3 regions of the Micromonospora sp. NPDC048868 genome follow, and region 1 is predicted to be linked to each of the others. Evidence: riboswitches for the same ligand, from Rfam matches in the RefSeq annotation. Region 1 holds a riboswitch; each other region holds the start of a gene.

The links. Region 1 has a riboswitch for cobalamin ahead of bluB (5,6-dimethylbenzimidazole synthase). Riboswitches for the same ligand answer to the same signal wherever they lie in the genome.
Region 2: linked by a shared signal. The riboswitch ahead of ACGFNF_RS19870 (ribonucleoside-diphosphate reductase subunit alpha) and the one ahead of bluB (5,6-dimethylbenzimidazole synthase) in region 1 are both predicted to bind cobalamin.
Region 3: linked by a shared signal. The riboswitch ahead of ACGFNF_RS19655 (hypothetical protein) and the one ahead of bluB (5,6-dimethylbenzimidazole synthase) in region 1 are both predicted to bind cobalamin.

What each region holds. Positions count from the first base shown of each region.
Region 1 covers NZ_JBICUN010000010.1:27,737-34,913, forward strand. The annotation lists partial or broken gene ACGFNF_RS17595 (type II secretion system F family protein) at 1-580, shown strand, start outside; gene ACGFNF_RS17600 (type II secretion system F family protein) at 577-1,458, shown strand; gene ACGFNF_RS17605 (hypothetical protein) at 1,485-1,694, shown strand; gene ACGFNF_RS17610 (TadE/TadG family type IV pilus assembly protein) at 1,704-2,168, shown strand; gene ACGFNF_RS17615 (TadE/TadG family type IV pilus assembly protein) at 2,153-2,632, shown strand; gene ACGFNF_RS17620 (pilus assembly protein TadG-related protein) at 2,629-3,060, shown strand; gene ACGFNF_RS17625 (LysM peptidoglycan-binding domain-containing protein) at 3,076-4,347, shown strand; gene ACGFNF_RS17630 (Rieske 2Fe-2S domain-containing protein) at 4,384-5,235, opposite strand; gene bluB (5,6-dimethylbenzimidazole synthase) at 5,344-5,967, opposite strand; cobalamin riboswitch at 6,006-6,204, opposite strand; gene ACGFNF_RS17640 (DMT family transporter) at 6,298-7,177, shown strand, end outside.
Region 2 covers NZ_JBICUN010000012.1:117,516-124,692, reverse strand. The annotation lists gene metH (methionine synthase) at 1-1,699, shown strand, start outside; gene ACGFNF_RS19885 (hypothetical protein) at 1,816-2,046, shown strand; gene ACGFNF_RS19880 (hypothetical protein) at 2,683-3,024, shown strand; gene ACGFNF_RS19875 (N-acetylmuramoyl-L-alanine amidase) at 3,194-4,258, shown strand; cobalamin riboswitch at 4,588-4,804, shown strand; gene ACGFNF_RS19870 (ribonucleoside-diphosphate reductase subunit alpha) at 5,009-7,177, shown strand, end outside.
Region 3 covers NZ_JBICUN010000012.1:53,821-60,997, forward strand. The annotation lists gene ACGFNF_RS19635 (hypothetical protein) at 1-51, shown strand, start outside; gene ACGFNF_RS19640 (SGNH/GDSL hydrolase family protein) at 232-1,125, opposite strand; gene ACGFNF_RS19645 (hypothetical protein) at 1,322-2,035, shown strand; gene rph (rifamycin-inactivating phosphotransferase) at 2,284-4,881, shown strand; cobalamin riboswitch at 4,957-5,089, shown strand; gene ACGFNF_RS19655 (hypothetical protein) at 5,190-5,483, shown strand; gene ACGFNF_RS19660 (hypothetical protein) at 5,519-6,004, shown strand; cobalamin riboswitch at 6,140-6,210, shown strand; gene ACGFNF_RS19665 (cell wall anchor protein) at 6,370-7,177, shown strand, end outside.

The DNA of each region.
Region 1 (7,177 bases):
CGCCCGCATCGAGGCGGTCGGCGAGTGGACCCGCCGGCTCAAGGACGTCTCCGCCACCGGCCAGGGACTCCAGCAGACGATCATCGGGACGGTCGGCACCGCACCCGAGGAGATCCAGGAGGAGGTACGGCTGCTCGCCGCCCGCCTCCAGGCCGGTTGGCTGGCCCGCTCCGCGCTGCTCGCCTTCGCCGACGAGATCGGCGACCCGGTCTGCGACCAGGTGGTGGCGGCGCTGATCCTGCACGTGACCGACCGGGGCGAACGCCTCGGCGACGTGCTCGGCTCGATCGCCGGGGCGGCGGCGGCCGAGGTGGCCACCCGCCGGGAGATCGAGGCGAAGCGCACCCAGCCCCGGTTCGCGGTCCGCTTCCTCACCGGGATGACCCTGGCCACCGTCGCGTACGGGCTGCTCAACACCGAGTACGTCAGCCCGTACGGCACGCCCTTCGGGCAGCTCGTGATGGCGACGCTCGGCGCGGCCTTCGTCGGCCTGCTGGCCTGGGTGCGGTCGATGAGCCAGCCCCGCCGGCCGGCCCGCTTCCTGCCGGCTCCGGCCCCGGAGGAGGTGGCGACCCCATGAGTGCTGTCGTCCTCAACTGGCAGCTCGCCGTCGCCGTGTGCGGCGGGGCGGCGGTCGGGCTGGGCGCTTTCCTGGTGGTCCGCGAGCTGGTGCCGGCGACCCCCGCGCTCGGGCCCGCGCTGCGCCGGCTGCACCAACCGGCCGGCGCCGGGCAGCTCGCCACGCCCGCCGACCGGCGGTTGGAGTGGCTCACCGGGCTGTCCCGCTGGCTGCGACCACCGCACCGGCAGCTCGCCCTGATCGACCGGACGCCCGAGCAGTACGCCCTGTCGATGCTGCTCTCCGCGCTGATCGGGCTCGCCGCGCCGACGCTGCTCGGCGTCACCCTGTTCGCCGTCGGCATCCGGCTGCCGGTGGTCGTACCTGTCCTCGGCAGCCTCGGGTTGGCGCTGCTCTGCGCCCTGATCGCGCACCGGTCGGTGTTGGACCGGGCGGACAAGGCGCGCGACGAGTTCCGCCAGGCGGTCTGCACCTACCTCGACCTGGTCGCCCTCCAGCTCTCCGCCGCGCACGGGCCGGTGCAGTCGCTGGAGCGGGCGGCGGCGGTCTGCGACGGCTGGGTCTTCGACCGCATCTCCGAGTCGCTGCGGATCGCGCAGATGCAGATGCACTCGCCGTGGGACGAGCTTCGCGACCTCGCCGAGCGCATCGGCATCCCGGAACTGGGCGACGTCGGGGCGATCATGCGCTCCTCCGGTAGCGAGGGCGCGCAGGTGCACGAGACCCTGCGCAGCCGCGCCGACTCGCTGCGCGACCAGATCCGCACCGACAACCTGGCCCGGGCCGAGGGGGTGACCAGCCGGCTCGACATCCCCGGGGCGCTGCTCGTCTTCGTCCTGCTCGGCTTCGCCGTCTATCCGTTCATCGCCCGCCTGTGATCAGCCCCCGAGAGAAGGAGCACGTCATGTCCGTCATCACCCGACTGCACGTCGTCGTGTCGACACGCCTGGCCGAGCTGCGCGAGGACGGCGAGCGGGGCGACAGCCCCGTACCGACCGCAGTGATCATCTTCGGTCTGGTCGCCGTCGCGATGGCGGTCACCGCCGCCGCCCTCGGTGCCGCCAACGACTGGATGACCAACATCCCCACCCACCAGGCTCCGGACCCGAAGTAACGCCGGGCCGTGCGCCGGACAGACCCCACCCCGGTACGCCGGGCGGCCACCGTCGCCCGGCGTCCCGTCGCGGCTGCCGGCCGGCGGCTCGTGGCCGGCGGGGTCGACCGGGGGGCAAACCCGGTCGAGTTGGCGGTGGTGATGCCGGTGGTCCTGCTGCTGCTCTTCGCCTCGATCCAGGCCGCGGCCTGGTTCGTCGCCCGCTCCACCGCGCTCAACGCCGCGCAGAGCGCGGTCAACGCGCAGCGGCTGCACCAGGCGCCGCCCGGGGCCGGTGAGGCGCGGGCCGTCCGGTTCCTGAAGGCCTCGGGCGGCTGGCTGGTCGGCTGGAAGGATCCCGCACCGAGCTGCGAGACCACCGCGACCGAGGTGACCTGCACGGTGCGCGGGCGGTCCCTGTCGGTCGTACCCGGGGTCACCTTCCCGGTGCACCAGACCGCGCACGGGACCGTGGAACGGTGGACCGCGCCGTGAGCCGTACCGCCGAGCGGGGCTCGGTCTCGATCGAGGTGGCGGTGCTCGCCCCGGCGTTCATCGCGCTGATCGTGCTGGCCGGCGTCGCCGGGCGTACCGCCGTGGCGGCCGAGGCGATCGACGCCGCCGCCCACGACGCCGCCCGCGCCGCCTCGATCTCCCGGGACGCCCGCACCGCCCGCGCCGAGGCCCGGGACGCGGCCCGCCAGCAGCTCGACTGGCGCGGCCTGAACTGCGCCGGCACTCCCGAGGTGACGTTCAGCGGCGCGGTACGCGGCGCTCCCACCAGCTTCGACGCGGCGTTCCGCAGCCCGGCCGGGCAGGACGCCTCGGTCACCGTCCGGGTCGCCTGCACGGTCTCCTACGGGGACCTGCACCTCTCCGTCCTGCCGGGGATGCCCGCCGGCAAGCGCGTGTCGGCGAACTTCACGTCGCCGCTGGACCGCTACCGGAGCCGGGGATGACCGCCGTGGCAGGCCGGCACGACGAGGGCCGGGTCAGCATCTTCCTCGCGGTGGCGATGGTCGGCGTCCTCTCCGTCATCGGCCTGGCCTTCGACGGCGCGGGTCAGCTGCGCACGTTGCAGCGGGCCGACAACCTCGCGGCCGAGGCCGCCCGCGCTGGCGGCCAGGCCATCGACCGGGCCAGCGCCATCGAGGGCGGGCCGACCCGGATCGACCGCCCCCAGGCCCGCCGGGCCGTCGCCGGTTACCTCGCCGCCGCCGGCGCCGCCGGCCACACCGTCAGCTTCCCGGTCGTCGACGGGGAGACCCGGGTCCGGGTACGCGTCACCGTCACGCACCACCGATCCATGCTCGGCCTGCTCGGCTTCGACGAGACCGTCACCGTCTCCGGTGAGGCGACCGCGCGGCCGCTCACCGGGGCACCGTAGGAAGGGAAGGCAGCCATGGCCGCATCGGGGCGTTCCGTCGTACGGCGGACCGGACGCATCCTGACCGGGTTCGGCGCGCTCGTCGTGCTCTGCGCGGTGCTGGTCGGCGCGCCGGTGGCGCTGCTCGCCCTCGCCGGCAACCCGCTGCCCGACCACCTGCCCAGCGTCGCGGAGATCGGTGCGACGCTGACCAGCCGGGACGACGGGCGGCTCTTCCTGCGGGTCCTGGCGCTGACCGGCTGGTTCGGCTGGGCCACGTTCGCCTTCTCCGTCCTGGTCGAACTCTGCGCACAGGCGCTGCGCCGGCCGGCGCCCCGGCTGCCGGGGATGAGTCGCCAGCAACGGGCCGCCGCCGCGCTTGTCGGTTCGGTCGCGCTGATCCTCGCGGCCAGCCCGGCGGCGAGCGCGGCGACGGCGGTCACCGGCCCGTACGCCCTGCCGGCGGCACCGCCCGCGACCGCGCGGGCGGTGGCGGAGGCCGCCTGGCCGGGTCCGGCCGCGCACACCTGGTCCACGCCGGTCGCCTCGTCCGCTCCGGTGACCTCATCCGCCTCGGACGACGGTGTGGCGGTCTACCGGGTGGCCCGGGGCGACCACCTGGGCGCGGTCGCCCAGCGCTACCTGGACGAGTTCGCCGACTACCGGGAGTTGGCCGAGCTGAACCGGCTCGGCGACCCCGACCGGATCCACCCGGGTCAGCTGTTGAGGCTGCCCGGGGACGCCGAGGACCGGGGTGCCCGCCGGCACGCGACCGGCCGCCTCGTCGCCCGCCCGACCCCGCCCGCGCCCGCCCGGCCGGCCCCGCAGCCGGCGCCCGGGAAGGTCGCTCCCGAGCGCGCCACGCCGCCCCCGCCGGCCGCCGAGGCGCCGGTGCCGCCCCCGGCGGAGAGGGACGCCGGTCAGGCCCCGACGGTGACGGTGGGAGCCGCCCGGGCCGGCGAGCCCGATCGGGTGAACCGGCCCCTCGCGGTCTCCGCCGTCCTGGCGGTGGCGAGCATCGTCGGCGCGCAGATCGGCGCGGTCCTGGGCCTGCGCCGCCGCCCGGCCCGCGTACCGGCCGGCGCGGCCCGGAGCATGGCCGCCGCCCGCCGGGGCACCACCGCGCGCGGCACCACCACGGCCAGGCGCGGCACCGGTCACCGGGACATCCGCACCACCCCACGCGGCGGCGCGATCGGCGTCGACCGGGGCACGGAGGCCGGTACCCACGACAGCGTTTTGACCGGCCGGACCCGTGCGGGTTCGTCCCACGACGACACGGCGGTCGGCCGTCACCGCCGCCCCTGACTCCCGGGGGCCGGCCGGGAGGCCGCCGGGCGACGATCAGGGCAGGCGGGTCTCCAGGATGCCGTCGACGACGCGGGTCGGCAGGATCTGCTGGTCGTTGCCGGACGGACCGTGCACGACCTCGCCGCCGTTGAGGCGGAACGCGCTGCCGTGCCACGGGCAGACCACGCAGTCGTGCCCGTCGATCTCGCGCACCTCGCCCTCGCCCAGCGGGCCGCTCTGGTGCGGGCAGCGCTCCAGCATCACGGTGACCTCGTCGCCGTGCCGGTAGAGGATCACCGAGACGTCGTCGACATCCCGGGTGATCAGCGTGCGCTCCGGCAGGGCAGCCATGTCCGCGATCGAGTGCCAGCCGTCGCTCATCCGGTGCAGCTCGGAGATGCTCTGGTTGACCTGCGCGCCCTGCTTGTACGCCAGGTGCCCGCCGAGGTACGCCCCCATGCTGGCCGCGCCGAGCCCGAGGAAGCCGAGCGTACGGCCGAGGTTGTGCCGGCCGGTCATCCGGGCGGCCACCGAGCCGGCGTAGAACGCCAGGCCGACGCTGTTGGACGCGGCGTGCACCAGGCCGATCCGGCGCTGGTCGCGAGCCAGTGCCGCCCAATCGTTGAGGCCGGTGACCGCGGCCGGGAGGGCGCTGACGGTGCCCACCGCGCACAGCGTGGCGGCGGCCCGGCGCTGCCCCGGCATCAGGTCCAGCACCGCCGTGCTGATCCACGCGCCCACCGGCACCTGCACCATCGCCGGGTGCAGCGGATGGCCCAGCCAGACGCCGTGCAGCAGGTCGCGGACCCGCTGCGGTCGGAGGGTGGCCTGGACCGCGCGCTGCAACCGGTCGCCGACCCGGTCCAGGCCGGATGCCTGCTCGATCTTCGTCAAGAGTGCTCGCACCCGTACCGACTTCCCGGCAGGAGCCCCCGCAAACCGGTCGGCGGTGACAAGTCCGCAGGTGTACGTGAGGTGCGCCCCGTCGGCCCGTAACGGGACGCCCCGGGCGGGTCAGCGTGCCGCCCAGCGGTCGTGGTGGATCGCGTCGGCCAGGGGGCGCTTCCGCCGCCAGCCGTGCCGGGCCAGGTCGGGTACCGCCTCGAAGTGGGTGACCGGCCCGAGGCAGAGCCACGCCACCGGCCGGATCCCGTCGGGGATGCCGAGCAGCTCGGCGAGCCAGGGCTCGCGGTAGAACGACACCCAGCCCACCCCGAGCCCTTCGGCGGTGGCGGCGAGCCAGAGGTTCTGGATGGCGAGGCAGGTCGAGTAGAGCCCGGTGTCGGCGATGGCGTGCCGGCCGAGCACGGCGGGGCCGCCCCGGTCCTGGTCGTGGGTGACCACCACGGACAGCGTCGACTCCAGGACGCCGTCGATCTTGATGCGGGCGAACCGCTCGGCCGCCTCCCCGTCGAGCGTCGCGGCGAACGTGTTCCGCTCGGTGCGGACGTGCTCGTGGAACCGGCGGCGCAGCTCCGGGTCGCGCACCAGGACGAAGTCCCAGGGCTGCGAGTAGCCGACGCTCGGCGCGGCGTGCGCCGCCGCCAGCACCCGGTGCAGTGTCTCCTCGGGCACCGGCGCGCCGGTGAACTGGGCGCGTACGTCCCGGCGGCGGTGGATGACGTCGTACAGATCCAAGGCAGGCTCCCGCTGCGCTCGGCCCACGCCACGCCGGACGCGGGCACCGGACGCGAGGCCGGTCTTCGGACTCCCGGATCGACGCCTGGCCGTCCGCCTTCCCGGCCCGGACGGGCCAGTGGCTGCGCGTACGCGTGGACGGTGGCTCCCCGGTCACCGCGGCGGGCCCGTGCCGGATTCACACCGGCTTCCCGATTCTCCCCGCTCGCGCGGGGCACCTCACATGATCGTGCCGTCGGGGATGCTAGCGCCGTCCGGCCCGTGACGGGAGGCGACACGGGCGTGAAAATCCGGTCGCGGGCAGCACCGTCCACGGCCACTGTGGTCCGGGTGTACGCACTCTCCTCCCGCCCGCTGCCGGCCGGCCGACCGGCGACCCGACTGAGCGTCGCGCTGGGCCAGCCCCGGGCCGTGCCGCCCCCGCTGCTGATGCTGCTGGGCATGCTCTCCACCCAGGTCGGGGCGGCCGTCGCCAAGCAGCTCTTCGGCAGCACCAGCGCCGGCGGCACCACCACGCTGCGGCTCGGCTTCGCCGCGCTCATCCTGCTGGTCCTGGTCCGGCCGGGGCTGCGCCTGGGCTGGCGTACCGCCGGTCTGGTCGGGGCGTTCGGGCTGGCCCTGGCGGTCATGAACCTCGCCTTCTACGCGGCCCTGCACCGGGTGCCGCTGGGCGTCGCGGTCACCATCGGCTTCGCCGGGCCGCTGCTGGTGTCGCTCGCCGGCAGCCGCCGCCTCGCCGACGTGGCATGGGCGGCGCTGGCCGGCGGCGGCGTGCTGCTGATCAGCGGGCTCGGCGGGACGGGAATGGACCGGCTGGGGCTGCTGTGCTGCGTGGCCGTCGCGGTCGGCTGGGCCGGCTACGTGCTGCTCGGCAAGGCGGTCAGCGCCCGGGTGCCGGGCAGCCGGGGCCTCGCGCTGGGGATGGCCGTCGCCGCGCTGGCCGTGCTGCCGTTCGGGGTCGCCGGCAGCGGTACGGCGCTGCTCGACCCGTGGACCCTCGCGCTGGGCGCGGCGGTGGCGCTGCTGTCGTCGGTGCTGCCGTACTCGGCGGAGATGGCGGCGCTGCGCCGGATGCCGGCCCGGGTCTTCGCGGTCCTGCTCAGCCTGGAGCCGGCGATCGGGGCACTGGTCGGGCTGGTCCTGCTCGGCGAGCTGCTGGCCTGGCCGCAGGCGGCGGGGGTGGCCTGCGTGGTCGGCGCCGCGCTGGGCG
Region 2 (7,177 bases), on a different contig from region 1:
CCCGGTGCAGAGGTTCATCGAGATCTTCGAGGGCGTGGACGCGGCGTCGGCGCGGGCCGGGCGGGCGGAGGAGCTGGCCGCGCTGCCGCTGGAGGAGCGGCTCAAGCGGCGGATCATCGACGGCGAGCGCAACGGCCTGGAGGCCGACCTGGACGCGGCGATGGCGCAGGGGCGCAGCCCGCTGTCCATCATCAACGACATCCTGCTCGACGGCATGAAGGTCGTCGGCGAGCTGTTCGGCTCCGGTCAGATGCAGCTGCCGTTCGTGCTCCAGTCCGCCGAGGTGATGAAGACCGCCGTGGCGTACCTGGAACCGCACATGGAGACCGCCGAGGACGGCGGCAAGGGCCGCATCGTGCTGGCCACGGTGCGCGGGGACGTGCACGACATCGGCAAGAACCTGGTGGACATCATCCTGTCCAACAACGGCTACGAGGTCGTCAACATCGGCATCAAGCAGCCGATCAACGCGATCCTGGAGGCCGCCGAGCAGCACCGGGCCGACGCGATCGGCATGTCCGGCCTGCTGGTCAAGAGCACGGTGATCATGAAGGAGAACCTCGCCGAGATGGCGTCGCGCGGGGTCGCGGAGCGCTGGCCGGTGCTGCTGGGCGGCGCGGCGCTGACCCGGGCGTACGTCGAGGACGACCTGCGGGCGATGTTCCCCGGCCAGGTGCACTACGCCCGGGACGCCTTCGAGGGACTGTCGCTGATGGACCGGGTGATGACGGCCAAGCGCGGCGGGGCGCCCGTGATCGACGCGGAGCGGGAGGCGGCCCTGGCGGCCCGGCGGGCGCGCCGCGAGCGGCAGCGGGCGATCGTCAGCGAGTCGTTGCCGGAGCTGGACGACGCCTCGGTGCGCTCCGACGTGGCGACCGACGTGGAGGTGCCCGCCGCGCCGTTCCTGGGCACCCGGGTGGTCAAGGGCGTGCCGCTTGCCGACTACGCGGCGCTGCTCGACGAGCGGGCCACCTTCCTCGGGCAGTGGGGCCTGCGGGGCGCCCGCAGCGGGCAGGGACCGTCCTACGAGGAGCTGGTGGAGACCGAGGGCCGGCCCCGGCTGCGCTACTGGCTGGACCGGCTGATCGCCGACCAGGTGCTGGAGGCGGCCGTGGTGTACGGCTACTTCCCGGCGTACGCCGAGGGCAACGACCTGGTGGTGCTGGACGAGAACGGGCACTCCGAGCGGGCGCGGTTCTCCTTCCCCCGGCAGCGGCAGGAGCGGCGGCTCTGCCTGGCCGACTTCTTCCGCCCGCGCGGCGACGAACTGGACGTGGTGGCGTTGCAACTGGTCACCGTGGGGCAGCCGATCAGCGAGTACACGGCGAAGATGTTCGCCCGCAACGAGTACCGCGACTACCTGGAGGTGCACGGGCTGTCCGTACAGCTCACCGAGGCCCTCGCGGAGTACTGGCACCGCCGGATCCGCGCCGAGCTGACCCTGCCGGGCGGCCGTACGGTGGCCGACGACGACCCGGCGGACCTGGCGGGTCTGCTGCGCACCGACTACCGGGGCTGCCGGTACGCGTTCGGCTACCCGGCCTGCCCGGACCTGGAGGACCGGGCGAAGATCGTGGAGCTGCTGGGCGCGGAGCGGATCGGCGTGCAGTTGTCGGAGGAGTTCCAGCTCATGCCGGAGCAGGCGACGGACGCGATCGTGGTGCACCACCCGGAGGCGAGCTACTTCAACGCCAAGTGACGCGTACCCGGTACGCCGTAGTGCGAGTTTCGCTTTCTCGCAGCTCATCGACCTTTCGGACGAAGCGGTCGAGGCTGAGGGGTGAGGTGGCATCGCTGTCGTGGCAGCATGCGGCGGTGACCTTCGATGATGACCGGTACCTGGATGCCTTCGTCGACTACAGCAGGGGGCATCATTTCGTTCGACTTGACGTCGAAGTGCCAGCGGAGACTCTGACGGAAGGGTTGGCCGGTCCCGATGACGATGTGCCACACGGCTCGTTGTGGTTGTCGGCGGACCGGGCGGAGGCGCTGGCTAGGTCGTTGCTCAGTTGCGCGGCAGAGGTGAGGGAACAGAGCCGCAAGTAAACGCGTGAGTGACTAACCGGATGACGATCGGGTTGGACGCCGACGAGTTGCGCAGGCTGAACCGAGTTCCATTGGTTCTCCATTGCCCAGCACAACCGGACCAGGGTACCGGGCGTGTCCGCCGCAAGTACCGTCGGCTGGTCCGGGGCTACTGAGCCAGCCGGGACGGCAGGACCCTCGAATCCCGGTTCAATCATGATCAATTATAAGGGGCGCCCGGCTCCCTGTTGCTGTTGACAGCAACGGGCCGAGACGAGGGCGGCAACCGACTGTCGAACGCGGACAGCCGTCCGAGGCCGAAAACGGGGACAGCTCTGCCGGACAACGCGCTCACTTCTTACAGGCGAGGGGTTGGAGCCTGGGGGAGCCCCAAGAATCATGCCGTTTCCAGGTCGTCAGAGGTGGACCAGAAGCAGCGAACGATGACCGCCGACCACCAACGAAAGGGCAGCTCAGGGGTATCTCTTCCGTGTTGACCTGCTATGCCTTTCACTCTCGATCAATACAACGCCAAGTGGCGGGCGTCGGTGTGCTGAGCCGCGGCACCGTAGATCACTTCTCGTCGTCCGGTCTGTTGGGTGGACCGGGATCTACGCGGCCGGCGGCGGCGGTGCGCGGAGACGTATGGTCGGTCGCGTGTCCACCGACGAGGATCGTGAACGTCTCGCCGAGCAGCTGGTGGCGCTGCCGGTTCCTGAACTCGTTGATGTCCTGCGGCGTGTGCTGCCGCACTTCACCGAGGACCAGTACGGCGTACGCACCACGCTGACCCTGGCCGCTGTCACCGACTACGAGGACGATCCGGGTCTCGACGTGGAACTGGTCGCCTGGCCCGACCGTGACTACTACGACGGTGGACTCGGGATCGACCAGGGGCTGTGGGAGAACGGCCGTTGTGCACGGTGCGACGTCGAGGTGACGTCGAACGCCAAGCGCGCGTTCTGCCCGTACTGCGGGTCCGGCTGTGCCCTGACCTGAGCGCGTCCGACGACGGCGTGGACCCTCGATCGCCGGTGGTGACGGCGCGACGACCCTAGGGGGAGGAAACCTTCGGAGCCCAGATCAGTTGGCGTAGACATCTTTCATCGGGCATCGACCTGCCGCTATATTGCGGGCACTGTCGATCTCTCCCGATGACGAGGTGCACATGTTCGACAACCGGACGCTGCGGCGGCGTACCCTCCTTGCGGCCGTCGCCGGTGCCGCGGCCGTCCCCATGGTCGCCGGCCCCGCGTGGGCGGCGCTGCCGAAGGTCTACATCGACCCGGGCCACGGCGGCACCGACCCCGGCGCGGTCGGCAACGGGCTGCAGGAGAAGGCCCTGACGCTCGACATCTCCCTGCAACTGCGCAACATCCTGCTGGCCAACTGGGCCGTCGACGTCCGGATGTCCCGCACGACCGACATCACCCGCAGCCTGGCGTACCGCACCGACGACGCCAACGCGTGGGGCGCGAACCTGCTGGTGAGCGTGCACATCAACTCCGGCGGTGGCACCGGCTTCGAGAGCTACCGTTACCCGACGTCGGACGCCGCCACCGTCAATCTGCACAACGCCCTGCACCCGAGGGTGATCGGTGGCATGCGGACGATCGGCGGGGTCACCGATCGGGGGCTGAAGACCGCGAACTTCCACATGCTGCGCGAGTCGGCCATGCCCGCGGTGCTGACCGAGAACCTCTTCATCGACTCCGTCGCCGACTCGAACCTGCTCAAGCGCGCCGACTTCATCACCGCCACCGCCCGTGGCCACGCCGAGGGCATCGCCGCCTACCTCGGCCTGAGCGCGCCCAACCCGCCCACGTTCAGCACCATCGTGGATAACACCACGGCGGGGCGGTTCACGGCGAGCACCAACTGGGGCACCTCCTCGTACTCCGCCCAGCGCTACGGGGCCGACTACCGCTTCGCCAACCCCACGCTGGCCAGCGACTCCGCCTGGTTCAAGGTGAACATTCCGGCGGCCGGCAACTACCGCGTCGAGGTGCGGCACCCGGCCGACCCCGGCTACAACAGCTCGGCCCCGCACGTCGTCGTCACCGCCTCGGGCAACCGCACGGTCAACGTGGACCAGCGCTCCAGCGGCGGCGTCTGGCGCTCGCTGGGCACCTTCGGGCTTGCCGCCGGTGACCGGAACCTGGTCGCGGTCAGCCGCTGGACCAGCACCACCGGCTACGTGGTGGCCGACGCCGTCCGGGTCACCCGGGTCTAGTAACGCTGCCGAGCTGCGGTCGGGCTGAGGCCGGGCGTTCGGCAGGCGTCGCCGCGCCACGCCTCGCGGCCCTCCTCCACCGCCACCAGCGCGACAGGCCCACCCGAACGTGATCAGGACGCCATGGACGTGACCCTACGGCTTTAGGGTCCATGGCGTCCTGATCACCGTTTGCGGGGCGCCGCAGCCAGAGAGCGCCACTGGTGCGCCGGTGCGCGGGTCGGTGCATCGACGCGGGCTTCTGGCTGGCGATCGACGGGCGTGACCCGCGCCGCCGACGACACGCCCGGGACCGACATGTGGGGTGTGACAACGGCGCCAACCCTATATATGGTGTCGGCGCAGCTGGTTCGGCCGCTCATCCGGAGTGGTCGAGGCAAGAGGGAACCCGGTGGGAATCCGGGACTGCCCCGCAGCGGTGAGTGGGAACGACCGCCGTCATCAGCACTGGGCCGCCAGCGGCCTGGGAAGCGACGGCCAGTAGGAGACCGGCGAGTCCGGTCGCGCCCGCGAGTCCGAAGACCTGCCAGTGCGCCGTACGCCCGCTTCCGGGCGTGTGGCGGTCCGAGGCCGCGTGGGACGGCCGACGCCATCCCGACGCGTTGCCCTGCCGCGCGTCGTCGTCGGTGTCCGCTCCCCGCGTGCCCAGGAAATCCGTCTGGGATCAAGGCTCGCGAGGAGTGAGTGGTGACAGTCACCGAGGTTTTTCCGGCCGACGATGCGGCCGTGGTGGGCCAGCGGCGGCCGCAGATGCGGGTCCGCAAGCGCGACGGCGGCACCGAGGCGGTCGACGTCAACCGGATCGTCCGCGCGGTCGAGCGGTGGGCCGACGACCTCGCCGACGTCGACCCGCTGCGGGTGGCGACCAGGACGATCAGCGGCCTGTACGACGGGGCGACGACCGCCGAACTGGACCGGCTGTCCATCCAGACCGCCGCGGAGATGATCGGTGAGGAGCCGCAGTACTCGCGGCTGGCCGCCCGCCTGCTGGCCGGGTACGTCGACAAGGAGGTCCGCCGGCAGGGCATCGGCTCCTTCAGCGAGGCGATCCGGCACGGCCACGCCGAGGGCCTGATCGGCGACGACACCGCGGCCTTCGTCGCCGCCCACGCCGGCGCCCTCGACGCCGCCGTCGACCCGCGCGGCGACCTGCGTTTCGAGTACTTCGGGCTGCGTACGGTCTACGACCGGTACCTGCTGCGCCACCCGACGAGCCGGCTGGTGCTGGAGACCCCGCAGTACTGGCTGCTGCGCGTGGCCTGCGGCCTGTCGCAGGCACCGGACGAGGCGATCGGGTTCTACCGGTTGATGTCGAGCCTGGCGTACCTGCCGAGTTCGCCGACGCTGTTCAACTCCGGCACCCGGCACACCCAGATGTCCTCCTGCTACCTGGTCGACTCCCCGCGCGACGAACTCGACTCGATCTACCAGCGGTACGCGCAGGTGGCGAACCTGTCGAAGTTCGCCGGGGGCATCGGCATCGCGTTCTCCCGGGTGCGCTCCCGGGGCGCGCTGATCAGGGGCACCAACGGGCAGTCCAACGGGATCGTGCCGTGGCTGCGGACGCTGGACGCCTCGGTGGCGGCGGTCAACCAGGGCGGCCGGCGCAAGGGCGCGGCCTGCGTCTACCTGGAGCCGTGGCACCCGGACGTCGAGGAGTTCCTCCAACTGCGCGACAACACCGGCGAGGACGCCCGGCGCACCCACAACCTGAACCTGGCCAACTGGATCCCGGACGAGTTCATGCGCCGGGTGGAGGCCGACGGGGTGTGGTCGCTGTTCGACCCCGACGTGGTGCCGGAGCTGCCGGACCTGTGGGGCGAGGAGTTCGACGCCGCGTACCGGGCCGCCGAGGAGCAGGGCCGCTACGTGCGGCAGGTCCCGGCAAGGGAGCTGTACGGGCGGATGATGCGTACCCTCGCCCAGACCGGTAACGGGTGGATGACGTTCAAGGACGCCGCGAACCGGCTGTGCAACCAGACCGCCGAGGCGGGCAACGTGGTGCACCTGTCCAACCTGTGCACCGAGATCGTCGAGGTCTCCAGCGACGCCGAGACCGCCGTGTGCAACCTCGGCTCGGTGAACCTCGCCGCCCACCTGGGCGCGGACGGCATCGACTGGGAGCGGCTGCGCGCCACCGTCCGCACCGCCGTGACGTACCTCGACCGGGTCATCGACATCAACTACTACCCGACGGCGCAGGCGGCGGCGAGCAACCCGCGCTGGCGGCCCGTCGGGCTCGGCCTGATGGGCCTTCAGGACGTGTTCTTCGCGCTGCGGCTGCCGTTCGACTCGCCGGCCGCCCGGGAGCTGTCCACCCGGATCAGCGAGGAGCTGTACCTGACCGCCCTGGAGACCTCCGCCGACCTGGCGCGACGCTCGGGCGCCCACCCGGCGTACGGGCAGACCCGGGCGGCGCGCGGGCAGCTGCAACCCGACCTGTGGGGCGTCACGGGCACCCAGACGGCACGGTGGAGCGCGCTACGGGAGCGCGTGGCCGCGTACGGGCTGCGCAACTCGCTGCTCGTGGCGATCGCGCCGACCGCCACCATCGCCTCGATCGCCGGCTGCTACGAGTGCATCGAGCCGCAGGTGTCCAACCTGTTCAAGCGCGAGACCCTGTCGGGGGAGTTCCTCCAGGTCAACACCGCCCTCGTACGCGAGCTGAAGGCCCGGGGCCTGTGGACGGAGCGGATCCGTTCGGCGATCAAGCGCGCCGAGGGCTCCGTGCAGGACGTCGCGGAACTGCCGGCCGAGGTGCGGGAGCTGTTCCGTACCGCGTGGGAGCTGCCGCAGCGGGCGTTGATCGACCTGGCCGCGGCCCGCGCCCCGTACATCGACCAGTCGCAGTCGCTGAACCTGTTCCTGGCCGCGCCGACGATCGGCAAGCTCTCCTCGATGTACCTGTACGCCTGGAAG
Region 3 (7,177 bases), on a different contig from region 1:
CGCACCCGGATGAAGGCCGCCGCGCCCCAGGCGCTCGTCGTCGCCGACTGACCGCCTCCAGATCGCGGCCCCGCGCCCGATCGGCGGGGCCGTCGCGGGGCAGTAGGTGGCGATGGACGAACAGGTGACGGTGTTCGCCCGGCACCGGCCACCCGTGACGCCGCCGTTGGGCGGCGGGGCGGGTGGCCGGTGCTCGTCGGGTCAGGTCGCGCCGGTGGTGGGAATCGTCGGTCAGCTGTTCAGCCTGGCCAGCAGCGCGTTGGCCATGCCCTGCTCGCCCCTGGCGTTGGGGTGGAAGGGGGCGGCGGCGTTCTGCGGGACCAGCCCTTCGACCCAGCGGGTGCCGCTGCTCTTGCACGTGTCGCGGCCGACCGACGGGGCGTAGACGTCGGCGTAGGTGGCGTTGTTCGCGGCGGCGGTGCTGGCGAGCATCCCGTTCAGGGACTTGTGGACGCTGCGCAGGTACGGCACGTCCTGGTAGGCGATCGGGACCACCGGCCAGCAGCCGTAGCCGCTGTCCGGCACGATCGCCGGGTAGCCGAGCACCACGACCCGGGCGCCCGGCGCGGCACGGTGGACGGCCTGCAGCACGGCGGTCACCTTCGGCGCCGTGGCGGCGATCCTGGCCTGCAACTGGTCGACGCCACCGGCGGTGTACCGGTTCTTGCACGGAGACCCGAGAGGGCTGCTCAGGCTCGCCTCGGCGCATTCGGTGATGATGCCGGAGAAGCCGATGTCGTTGCCGCCGATCTGCACGGTGACCAGCGTCGTGTCCGGGGTGATCGCGCTGAGCTGCGGGGGCAACGAGATGCCCAGTGCGCCGCTGCCGCCGACGAGGATGTCCTCCGTGGTGGCGCCGGAGCAGCTCACGTCGGCGAGCGTCGACGAGCCGACGGAGGCGGCGACCAGCGACGGGTAGTTGCGGCTGGAACGGAGGCAGTTCAGGTCGATCTGGGTGGGGATCAGCGGGCCGGAGGTGTACGAGTCACCCAGCGCGACGTAGCGCCCGGTGGGCGCGGCGGCGTTGGCCGGTACGGCGAGGGTGAGCAGCACACCGGCGGTGGCCGCGGCGAACGCGGCCAGCCGGCTGGCGGCCCGGAGGAACGGCAGGCGGGGACGGGTCATGGCATCTCCCAGCGGGGATCATGGTGGGTGCCGTGATTCTGTCCGCGCCGTCGTCGCACGTCAATATCGACGGCCATTGTTGCCGCAGGCCGTCGGGCGGAACGCGGCGGCGGCTCGGCGACCCCTTCCGCGCGCGGGAAGGTCCGACGCACTAGCATTGCCGCAGTCCGGGACGGCTCTGCTGAAACGAGGCGAAATGCGTTGGCTCCAGCGACTGCTGGGCGGCGGGCGGGTCCAGCTCGATCCGGAACGGCAGCAGGCTCTGCTCCGCGACGTCCAGCACCGGTACGGCGCCCACGCGCAGCTCCGGTTCCCCGAGCAGGTCCAGGCCGTCGCCGGGATGCTGAACGACGACGACGGCGTGGTGGTGGCGGCCCGGATCGTGAGCCAGGTCGCCGACGAGGCCTACGTGGACCTGCAGGCCCAGGCCCAGGACGTCCACCGACGAACGGGCCGCCGGCTCCTGGTGCACCGCCGCAACTACCGGCCATTGTGGATGGAGGCCGGCCGAGCCCTGCGCTGGCCGCTGTTCGCGTTACCGAGCGGCTTCCACCCGTACGCGCAGGTGGCCGCCGCCGTCGCGGTGCTCGGCGGCCAGGCTGCCCGGCTCGACCAGGTGACCGACCCGAATCCTCTCGTGACCCGCGTGTTCGAGGTGCTCGACCTCACCACCGCCGGCTGGGAGTACGGCCGGGTGCGGGTGGACACCGACGCCGCCGCCCTCGCCGACAGGCTGATCACGAGCGCCGGACAGATCCTCGCGGCCATGGACGACCCGCCCCGGCTGCCACCTCCGGTGCGTGAGCTCATGCGCCGCAACAACACGCTGGACGTGCACGATCCGGCCAGCCCTCGGGTGGTGGGCGGGTTCAACCCCGGCGCGAGGATGCGCGAGCAACTGCTGGCCTGAGGACGTCGCGGCGGTCCCCTGTTGGTGATCGCGCCGCTTCGCGCCTGTCGGTGATGGCGTCACCTCGTCGCAGCGGACAACCACGAGAAGAACTGTCCCGCTTCAACGTATATCGGGCTGGAGGGCTTGCCGCAAGACCCGGGTCCTGCCGCAGAATCGTCCGCCGAACCGGAAACCGGCGAAGAAGCGGCGCACGACGTGCGAGTGTCGTTGTCGCGACGGATGCCGACTGCCTCGGAGGTGTCGCGATGATCGAGCAGTACGTGTGCGACCTCCACGAGGTCGGCGACGCGCAGGTCGCGACCGTCGGCGGCAAGGGCGCACACCTGGGGGCTTCGTCGCGGATCGAGGGCATCCGCGTGCCGGCTGGCTTCTGCGTGACGACGGACGCCTTCCGGCGGATCATGGCCGAAGCGCCGTCGATCGACGATCGGCTCGACCGGCTGTCGCGCCTGGACCCGGACGACCGGGAGACGAGCCGCACCCTCAGTGCGGAGATCCGCCGCGCCATCGAAGCGGTCGTCCTCCCCGACGACGTGGCAGCGGCGATCATCCGGGCCCTCGCCCGGCTCGGTGCGGGGGCTGCCTGTGCCGTCCGGTCCAGCGCGACGGCGGAGGACCTGCCGACGGCCTCCTTCGCGGGCCAGCAGGACACGTACCTGAACGTGGTGGGGCAGGAGGCGATTCTCCAGCACGTCAGCCGGTGCTGGGCCTCGCTCTTCACCGAGCGGGCCGTGGCCTACCGGCGACGCAACGGCATCGACCACCGCGCGGTCCAGATGGCCGTGGTCGTGCAGAAGATGGTCTTCCCGCAGGCGGCCGGCGTCCTGTTCACGGCCGACCCCGTCACGCACAACCGGAAGGTCGCTGTCGTGGAGGCGAGCTTCGGCCTCGGCGAGGCGCTGGTCTCGGGGTTGGTGAACGCCGACGCCTACCGGGTGCGGGACGGTGGGATCATCGCCAGGGCGATCGCCGCCAAGCGACTGACCATCCACGCCCTGCCGGCCGGCGGGACGAGGCAACAGGCGATCGACTCGGAGCGGCAGGAGCAGCCGGCCCTGACGGATGCGCAGGTCGTGCGGCTGGTGCGGCTCGGCCGGCGGATCGAAGCCCACTTCGGCCACCCCCAGGACATCGAATGGTGCCTGGTCGACGACGACTTCCAGATCGTCCAGAGCCGTCCGATCACCACGCTGTTCCCCATCCCCGAGGCCGGCGACGGCGCGAACCACGTCTACGTCTCCGTCGGTCACCAGCAGATGATGACGGACCCCATGAAGCCCCTGGGGATCTCCATGTGGCAGCTGACGGCCATGGCGCCGATGCACGAGGCCGGCGGGAGGCTGTTCGTCGACGTCACCGGGCGCCTGGCCGCGCCCGCGAGCCGCGCCGGCCTCCTGGAGATGGTGGGGCGGTCCGATCCGTTGATCAGGGACGCGCTGGAGACCGTCCTCGGCCGCGGCGACTTCGTCCCGTCGCTTCCCGACCAGGGTCCGGCAGGGCCGCCCGCCGGCGGCGCGCCCGCCCCGATCGAGAACGATCCGGCCATCGTCACCGAGCTGGTCGAACGCAGCCAGGCGGCCCTCGCCACCCTGCGGCGCGGCATCCGGACGAAGTCCGGGCCGGCGCTGTTCGACTTCCTGCTGGAGGCCTTCGAGGAGCACAAGCGGGGCCTTGCCGATCCGCTGAGCATGCAGGCGATCATGGCCGGGATGGAGGCCACGTGGTGGCTCAACGACAGGCTGTACGAGTGGCTGGGCGAGAAGAACGCCGCCGACACGCTCACGCTGTCCGCGCCCGACAACGTCACGTCGGAGATGGGACTGGCGCTGCTGGACGTCGCCGACGTCATCCGCCCGCACCCGGAGGTGGTGGCCTTCCTGCGGGAGGTCGAGGACGAGGGCTTCGTGGACGAGCTGCCCCGGTTCCCGGGCGGCCGGGAGGCGCGAGACGCCATCCGGGCCTACCTCGACAGGTACGGCATGCGCTGCGCGGGCGAGATCGACATCACGAGGCCACGCTGGAGCGAACGCCCCACCACGCTCGTGCCCCTCATCCTCGACAACGTCAGGAACCTCGAGCCGGGTGCCCGCGAGCGGCGCTTCGCGCAGGGGCGCCAGCGGGCGGCGCGGAAGGAACAGGAGGTCCTGGAGCGCCTGCGGGCCCTGCCGGACGGGCAGCGCAGGGCGGACGAGACGAAGCGGATGATCGACCGGGTCCGGACCTTCATCGGGTACCGGGAGTATCCGAAGTACGTCATCGTCAGCCGCTACCTCAGCTACAAGCAGGCCCTGCTGAGAGAGGCCGAGCGCCTCGTGCGGGCCCACGTGCTCCCGGAGCAGGAGGACATCTTCTACCTGACGTTCCAGGAGCTCCACGACGTCGTGCGTACGCACGAGGTGGACGACCAGCTCATCCAGCGGCGCAAGGACGCGTTCAGGTCGTACCGGACGCTCACCCCGCCCCGGGTGCTCACGTCGGAGGGCGAGGGCATCGCCGGCGCGTACCGGCGCGAGGACGTGCCGGCCGGCGCGCTGGCCGGCCTCCCGGTCTCCGGCGGGACCGTCGAGGGACGGGCCCGCGTCGTCCTGGACCTGGCCGAGGCCGACCTCGAACCGGGCGACATCCTGGTCACCGCCTACACCGACCCGAGCTGGTCGCCCCTGTTCGTCGCGATCGCGGGACTGGTGACGGAGGTGGGCGGCCTCATGACCCACGGGGCGGTGGTCGCCCGGGAGTACGGCCTGCCCGCCCTCGTCGGGGTGGCGCAGGCGACCCGGCTGATCCGAAACGGACAGCGGATTCGCCTGCACGCGACCGACGGGTACGTCGAGCTCCTGCCCTGACCGACCACCGGACCATGACCGGACGCGCGCAGCCGATCACGCATTGACATCCGGCGTCCCTCCACTCCAGACTGGCGCCACAACTCAACCAACGCGCGTGCGTGCGGGGGAAGTCCGGTCGAATTCCGGCGCTGGCCCGCAACGGTAGGCCGTCGAGATGCACCTCCGACGGCGAGCCCGAATACCCGACGTACGCGCAGAATCCGCTCCCCACCCGTCGTGGCCCACGGGTCGGAGTCCCGGTCGACCCCCGCGCTGCGGCGGGTGGCCGGGCTTCTGACGACCGCCGGGCCGGAAAGGCGCTTCCGATGGTCGTCCGCCTGAGCCGGCACCGCCTGCTCACCCTGTTCCGCGGTGTGCTCGCCGCCCTCACCCTCGCCACCCTCACCCTCGCCGCACCGGCATCCGCCCACGCCTCCCCCACCTCGCCTGCCGGGGACGGCCGGTCGGAGGCCGCGGCCGGCTGGCTGGCCCGGCAACTCGTCGCCGGCGAACGCCTCGAGGTCGTCTTCGACGGCGTCACCTACCCCGACCAGGGCCTCACCCTCGACGCGGTGTTCGCCTTCGCCGCCCCGGGCACGCCGGTCCCCGCCTGCCCGTGACCCGTCCCGTCGCTCCACCGATTCCAGGAGGAACCGTGTTCCGTCACCGATCCACCGTCCGCACCCGGCTCGCCGGCCTGTTGGCAGCCGCCGTCGCCGCCGTCGCCCTCACCGCCGTCGAACCCGCCCCCCGGGCCGGGTACGCCGCGGCCTGCACCGGCACCTCCGGCGTCACCGTCGTGGTCGACTTCGCCGCGCTCGGCGGTGGCGTCCAGGTCGGCTGTGCTCCGGGCGACCCGGCCACCGGGCTGGCCGCCCTCCAGGGCGCCGGCTTCACGGTGACCGGCACCCAGCGCTGGGGGCTGGCGTTCGCCTGCCGGATCAACGGCAAGCCGACCGCCACGGCCGATCCGTGCGTCAACACCCCGCCCGCGACGGCGTACTGGTCGTACTGGCATGCCCCCAGCGGCGGCGCCTGGTCCTACAGCACGTCCGGCGCGAGCAGCTACAACCCGGCCCCGGGCACCGTCGAGGGCTGGTCGTTCGGCGCGGGCGCCCCGCCGAGCATCGCCGCGCCCTGACCGTGGCCGCACACCGGGTGTGACCGCAGTGGTGCACCGGGTGTCGGCCACCTCCCTGGCGTCGCGCGACGTGCGGGCGGTACGGTGTCGGCACCCGGTGCACGCCGGGCCACAACTGCATACGTCCCGAGTGGGGGGAAGCCGGTGCGAAGCCGGCGCTGACCCGCAACCGTGAGCGAGGCCCCGGCCTCGCGAGCCGGAATGCCTCGCCCGGGACGAGCGGCTTCCACTGTCGAGGTTTACAGGGTGAAGTCCGGGCCACCGAGGTCCGTTCCACCCCGCTCATCGCATCACGCGAGCGGGGTGTCGCTGTCCCCGGGTGCTTTCCGGAGCTTCCACCGACCGCTCTGCGAAAGGCACCCCTCATGTCCCGGTCCCGTTCCCGGCGTCTCGGCGCCGGCGTCGTCGCCGCCACCGCGGCGACGATCGCCGCGCTCACCGCCGTACCCCTGACTGTCGTGGCCGCACCCGCCCCGGCCCACGCCGCCGCCGCGCGCGACGCCGCCTCCTGGCTGGCCGGCGAGTTCGCCGACGGGGTGCTGCCCGGCCCGTTCGGCGGTCCGGACTGGGGTCTGACCATCGACGGGCTCCTCGCCCTCTCCGCCACCGGGGTGCACGCGCCGGTCCGGCAGGCCGCGACGGCGCAGGTCGCGGCGCACGTGCGGTCCTACAACAGCCTCGACGACTGGGGCATCTCCGGCTTCCTCGACGGCGGGTCGACCGCGAAGCTGCTGTACGCCGCCTCCGCCGCCGGGGCCGACCCCACCGACTTCGGCGGCTTCGACCTGCGGACGGAGACCCTGTCACTGGTCGCCGGGGCGGACGCCGGACACCAGCGGGGGCGGATCACCAGCCGCACCACCGCCGACACCGGTCCGGACGCCAGCAACGCCTTCGACCAGTCCTTCGCCGTGCTGGGCCTGGCTCGCAGCGGCGACGTACCGCAGGACACCGTCGACTTCCTCATCCGCCAGCAGTGCGCGGCCGGTGGGTTCCGGCTCTACCCCGACACCGCCGACGGCCCGTCCCCGTCCTGCGACGAGCAGGCCGACGCCACCCTCGACGTCGACTCGACCGCGATGGCCGTGCAGGCGCTGCTCGCCGCCGCTGCCGACGGCGCCGCCGGCGCCACCGCGGCGGCCGCCAAGGGCGCGGCCTGGCTGGTGGATCAGC